2 linked regions of the Heyndrickxia acidicola genome follow. The protein of the gene in region 1 interacts with the protein of each later gene in a pairwise test. Links are inferred from orthologs where the notes say so. Each region holds a gene or a part of one and is shown on either strand. Other genes may lie near its edges. The genes, in order: ndk and A5N88_RS14925.

Region 1 (3,233 bases):
CATATAGGCTTTAAAGAGAAACAGTAAGCTGGGTGGATACAATATGAAATTACAAATGATGTATTCGTACTTAAAGGCGGATATTGCACTAATAGAAAAAGAGCTGGAAACGGCGATTAAATCAAATTCCCTGCTTTTGCAGGAAGCATCCACCAGCTTATTGCATGCTGGTGGGAAGCGTCTTCGTCCTGTATTTGTTCTATTGGGTGCAAAATATGGCGACTACGATATTGAGGCGGTAAAAAACGTTGCTGTGGCTCTGGAATTAATTCACATGGCGTCGCTTGTCCATGATGATGTGATTGATGATGCCGAGCTCCGTAGGGGAAAGCCTACTGTTAAGGCTAAATGGGATAATCGAATAGCGATGTATACTGGTGACTATATTCTTGCCTGTTCACTTGAGTACATGACGAACATTGAAAACGCGGAAGCCCATCGCATTTTGGCTAACACCATTGTAGAGGTATGTCTGGGTGAAATTGAACAAATAAAGGATAAGTATCGTTTTGACCAGAACTTAAGAGATTACCTTAGAAGAATAAAAAGAAAGACTGCATTGTTAATAGCTGCAAGCTGTGAATTAGGAGCTGTTGCGGCAGGAGCAGAGGAGCAAATTCATCGCAAACTGTTTCGATTTGGCTATTACGTAGGAATGTCATATCAAATTATTGATGATATTTTGGATTTTACTTCAACCGAAAAGGAATTAGGAAAACCATCAGGTGATGACTTGCGTCAGGGGAATATCACACTGCCTGTTTTGTTTGCCATGAGGGATAGCAGCATTATTTCCGAAATCCAAAAGGTAAATGAGCAGACCTCAAGGGAAGAAATGAAGCGTATTATTACCAGAATTAAAGAAACGGGTGCCATTGAAGAATCCTATGCCATTAGCAAGAGATATCTGGATAAAGCCATTTCTATCCTTCATGAACTTCCATCCAACAGAGTTAAAAAGTCCTTGCTTGATATCGCCCACTATATTGGAAAAAGAAAGTTTTAGGGTGAAAATTATGCCAAAAAGTATTTTAAAAAGAAAAAAAACTTTTTGGCATCCTATAATAAAGGCGTAGCAAGCGCTTGCAGTTTTTGTTGCCAAATGAGTATAATAATGTTACTATTTTTCGTGGGTCATATAATCATGATCCATATACATAATAGGGGTGGTAACAGTGGAAAAAACGTTCTTAATGGTAAAGCCCGATGGCGTACAAAGACAATTAATCGGAGATATCGTATCCCGCTTTGAGAAAAAAGGTTTTCAGCTTGTAGGAGCAAAATTAATGCAAATATCAACTGAATTAGCTGAAAAGCACTATGGAGAGCATAAAGAGCGTCCATTCTTTGGTGAACTGGTTAGCTTTATTACTTCCGGCCCGGTATTTGCTATGGTTTGGCAAGGTGAAAATGTAATCGCTACTGCACGCCAAATGATGGGCGCTACAAATCCTAAGGATTCTGCTCCAGGAACGATTCGTGGAGAGTATGCGGCAACTGTTAGCAAAAACATTATTCATGGCTCTGACTCACCTGAAAGTGCAGAAAGAGAAATCGGTTTATTTTTCTCACAGGAAGAATTAATCGAATATACAAGACTGATTAACGAGTGGATCTATTAAAAAACAAAAAGAACTGGCTTTGTGCCAGTTCTTTTTGTTTTTTAAAAGTATGGCTGTACTGAAAGGAGTGTGAAACGGCTATTTCAGACGAATGAGTTAAAAACAACGATGTCCATTAACAAAGCCAAAAGTATAAAGTTCTTTATTAAAAAAGTTATTAAGCCAATGTAGTCTCTGTTTAGCTCTTAGCGCCTTTCGGCTAGCGCATTTCTCGTTCTCCTTCCTGAGATACCTAAACATTTTTTTCTTTTATCAACCGAAGACTTTACCTTTTCTCAGTTTGGCTAGTAATTTTTTTCTCCTTTGATTTATTTTCTACCATTGGAACAAACTGTCCTGTATACTTGAAATATTCAAATTATAAATGATTGAGGTAGAAATAATGGATCAAGATTATCAGCAATTTAGTGTCCAAGTCTTGAAGAAAACGGGAATTGATTTATCCCTATATAAGGAAGGACAAATGAAAAGAAGGCTGGCAACTCTCTATGAAAAAAGAGGATTTGATTCTTTTCAAGAGTATTTTAAAGAAATGAATAGCAGTACGCTGCTTTTAAATGAATTTTTAGATAGAATCACAATTAATGTGACGGAATTTTTTCGGAATGCCCAGCGCTGGAGTGTATTGGAAAACAAAATACTGCCCCGGCTAATAGCTGAAAATAAACCATTGAAAATATGGAGCGCAGCATCTTCCACGGGGGAAGAACCTTATACACTCGCAATGATTTTATCCAACTATCTTCCGGGTTCCCAATTTTCCATTTTGGCCACGGATATTGACAACTTGGCCATCCAGCGAGCGAGGGAAGGTGTTTATCAAGAACGTTCTTTATCGGAGGTCCCCGTAGGAATGAAAAAAAAATATTTTCAACAGGATGGTTCCTTGTACCGAATTTCTCCAGAAATTAAAAGACTTGTAACTTTCAAACAGCATAACTTGCTTGCGGAGCCATTTGATTATCCTTTCGATTTAATTATTTGCCGAAATGTACTGATTTATTTTACAGAAGAAGCAAAGACGCTATTGTATCGTAAATTTAGCGAGTCTCTTCGTCCTGGCGGCTCTTTGTTTGTAGGAAGTACCGAACAGATTTTCACACCAAGGGAATACAATTTAGAGATAGAAGATACCTTTTTTTATAAAAGGCTTTGTTAATCCTGTGATTTCTGCTGCAGGCACTCACTTCTGTGGGCGGGCTCCCCTAACAGACTTAGCTATAAAGGAGTCTCGCGTATCAGCGCCAATCAACATAGGTTAAAATCAACATTGTTCTTTAATAGAGACCACCATGGTAATCAAATTCGCACCATAGCGAATGAAAATGTTCCTTTCTCCCATAACGAGAAGGTTAGATGCTTCGACCTCGCAGAAATGATCATTTTAGAATAGCCTTATAAAAAATCTAATAAGAATATTTTTTTGAGAAGGATGAAAAGCTGCAAATAGTAGCTTTCAATTAGCAGAACTTAAAAAGTACGTTATTCTTATTTCATTATTAGGCTGCAAGTTGATCATGTCCCCTGGTAATTGGAACGGATATGTGAGATTCATGATAATAAAAGGGCTGCCCAGCACGAGCACAGCAGAAAGGATCCTTCACATCCTCT
Region 2 (3,064 bases), 2.6 Mb from region 1 along the record:
GAAATGCTTGTTTTAGAGTGGAGAAGTGCAGGCTATGAGGTGAGCGGAAATCCCTATCTTATATCTGTAAAGAAAAACAACAGCAGAATGGTTTTATTTAAAGATGGACGTGCTTTAGTTCATGGAACAAAGGAAATTATGGAGGCAAAAAAACTTTATCATTCATTGATGGGGTAAGGAAGAATTTATAATATAAAAAGCTTCCGGCCCAGGCCGGAAGCTTTTTTAACATAGTTTAATTGTATTACATAATCGTTCTGTCATCATTCGTATGGTCAGCATCCTTTGCAGCCACTAAAACGACTTTTCCTTGATCGAGTGCTTGCTCATACTTCTCCGCTTCTATGTCCGTTAGGCCGAGTGAAGTCATTTTTGAACGGAGCTCATCGCCTCGTTTTTTAAAGACATTTCCGACCTGCGTAAATAAGCCTTGTTCCTTCATGCCTACTGTCCCTGTATCAGTGGCATCCGTTAAATCCTTAGAGCGATCTTCATCATGTGCAAAAAGATAAATATGGTCTTTCTCAAAGCCGTCATTCATTAAATTATTGATAAGTTCAGTTGCCTGCAAACCATTTTCAACTACATTTACTTTATACATGATAATTCCTCCTCTTTGGTTAAACGGGACTTTAAGATGAAACCCCGCGTTTGTACTTTTTATATAGCCCATCCATTCATACATTAAACATTGAAAAATATGCTAAGGAAATTTCAGTAATAACTGTGTTTAGTTTAGAAGATGTCATTCTTATAAGTTATTTACATACAAATATTACTTGAATCTTCGTTTATTCCAAGTTATCAACTTGGTATTGTTTTATTTCCTTTTCTAAGGGAAATAGTCACGCGGTTGGCGAAAAAAGTTTTTTATAGGTTAATCGGTATTCTATAAATGATTACATGAATATGAAAGGTGATGGTGTCAGTGAGCCAGAATATAAAACTGGAATTGAAAAATACAGATTGGTTAAATGTGCTGCAAGATGAATTTAAGAAGCCTTATTACAGAAACCTGATGGAATTTCTTCAAAATGAATATGAAACCAAAACCATATATCCTGAGATGCAGGACATTTTTAATGCTTTTCAATTTACTCCATATCATGACGTTAGGGTTGTTCTGCTTGGACAGGATCCTTATCATGGGCCAAATCAGGCGCATGGCCTAAGCTTTTCGGTTAAGCCTGGTGTTAAGTTTCCTCCTTCACTGAGAAATATTTTTAGAGAGCTTCATTCTGATTTAGGAGTTCCCGTGCCGAATAACGGCTGTCTCGAGAAGTGGGCTAGGCAGGGTGTGATGCTATTGAATACTGTGTTGACAGTAAGGGCAGGAGAGGCACATTCCCATAAAAATAGGGGATGGGAAACTTTTACTGACGAAGTGATAAAGCAAATAAATAAAAAAGATAGTCCTGTTATTTTTATGCTATGGGGAAGGCCTGCTCAGACAAAAATCAATTTAATTGATACGGCCAAACATTATGTGATTGAATCTCCTCATCCGAGCCCATTATCTGCAAGCCGTGGCTTCTTTGGGAGCAGACCTTTCTCACATATCAATAAGATATTAGAGAGTCATGGTTTACCTGTGATTGATTGGGAAATAGAGAGCTGATAATGCTTAAGATGCTATAATTACTTCGACATGTTTCACGTGAAACATGTCGATATCCTCAGAGAGTAAAAGGTTTTATTAGAGTTTATTAACAGATATTTCACCGAGTCTTTAATGATTAGGAATTGTCCATCTTAACTGTTGAATTCGCGATCCTACATGAAGATTTTCGCTGCAGTGGCACTAAAAAGAGAGGGAAACAAAGGGTTCAATATACAGTCATAATAAAAGTACATGGATAGTTGCCTATAAGACCGGAAAATTATAAGTATACCTATTGTACATAAGCAGCCACTTATGAATATCAGCCATGTCACTAAGAGGGTGACTTGTTACAGATTTGCCGGCATCTATGGTAAAATACCTTTATTATATAAGCCTGAGGAGTGGCCTTTATCATGAATATAGATATTCAAACACTGCTGTCTAAGATGGAACAGGAAGTTATAGGAGCAAAAGGAAGGGACATGCAAAAAATCCGCGAGCACGTCTACTCCATAAAAATATTATGCGAACTGATTCTTGATGAAAAATCTATGTATGAAGGTGTTTCAAAATTACAGACAGAAAGACAAAGCATGCCTCAAAATGTGATTCAGTCTCCTGTTGTATCGGTGCCTGCTCAACCATCCAGGTCATTGTCCACTGGTGATGGATCAAATGGAGATTCCATTTTTGATTTTTAATTAGTCTCTTTAAGAGATTTTGCGAAAAACGATAATATATGCGAAAACTGACGCAATTAAGGAAACCATAGAGCAGCTGCGTCTGTATGTAAAGTACATAAAATAGAGGAGGATTATGACATGAAAGTGTTTATATTATTGGGTGCAATTAATGCCTTTTTATCTGTTGCGCTTGGTGCATTTGGTGCACACGGGCTAGAAGGAAAGATGGAACCAAAGTACTTAGAAATATGGAAAACAGGCGTAACCTATCAAATGTTTCATGCATTAGGTCTTTTAGCGATTGGCTTACTGGCTGCAAGGATTACAACAAGTTCTATGGTGACATGGGCAGGATGGCTAATGTTTATTGGGATTGTTTTATTTTCAGGGAGCTTGTATATCCTTGCACTTACAAGAATTAGTGTGTTGGGAGCCATTACACCGCTCGGAGGCTTAGGCTTCTTGGCTGCATGGGTACTGGTTGCCGTAGCAGCCGTAAAATATCTTTAATCGCAGGATTCTCAGCCTTTCGAATGAAGGGCTATTTTTTATTGTACTCGAAGGCTTTGAAGCATAAAACTGGAGCTTAAAAAGCCACGTAAATCGAGTGCATGGGTAAAAATTAAATGCTATTGGTATTCGGAAAAAATGATTAAAGTTCATTATATAACTTGTGAACAGCTTACGAAAAGTGGCCATGAAGAGAGACAACAAAAGTAAGGGTCTATGTAAAACAACATTCTATGTGAAAACAGCCAAATCAAAAAATAAGATTAAC

What was found.
Region 2: the proteins of ndk (region 1) and A5N88_RS14925 interact in binary tests that used the Escherichia coli proteins (3 or more experiments, as listed by UniProt). The link is inferred for Heyndrickxia acidicola from one-to-one orthologs.

Annotation. Positions count from the first base shown.
Region 1 is NZ_KV440953.1:549,949-553,181, forward strand. What follows is about bases 1-2,898. They hold ndk (nucleoside-diphosphate kinase), read left to right. Parts: upstream 1-1,175; coding sequence 1,176-1,622; downstream 1,623-2,898. Other genes in these bases: A5N88_RS02565 (demethylmenaquinone methyltransferase), read left to right, coding at 1-27; hepT (heptaprenyl diphosphate synthase component II), read left to right, coding at 44-1,006; A5N88_RS02580 (CheR family methyltransferase), read left to right, coding at 2,005-2,781. UniProt on the Escherichia coli protein: Major role in the synthesis of nucleoside triphosphates other than ATP. The ATP gamma phosphate is transferred to the NDP beta phosphate via a ping-pong mechanism, using a phosphorylated active-site intermediate.
Region 2 is NZ_KV440953.1:3,197,091-3,200,154, reverse strand. Bases 51-2,779 are described here. They hold A5N88_RS14925 (uracil-DNA glycosylase), read left to right. Parts: upstream 51-940; coding sequence 941-1,618; downstream 1,619-2,779. Other genes in these bases: A5N88_RS14915 (DUF423 domain-containing protein), read left to right, coding at 2,425-2,779; A5N88_RS14920 (YwdI family protein), read left to right, coding at 2,017-2,304; A5N88_RS14930 (YflT domain-containing protein), read right to left, coding at 245-601; A5N88_RS14935 (ThiF family adenylyltransferase), read left to right, coding at 51-177. Outside these bases: more of A5N88_RS14935, read left to right, coding at 1-50; more of A5N88_RS14915, read left to right, coding at 2,780-2,796. UniProt on the Escherichia coli protein: Excises uracil residues from the DNA which can arise as a result of misincorporation of dUMP residues by DNA polymerase or due to deamination of cytosine.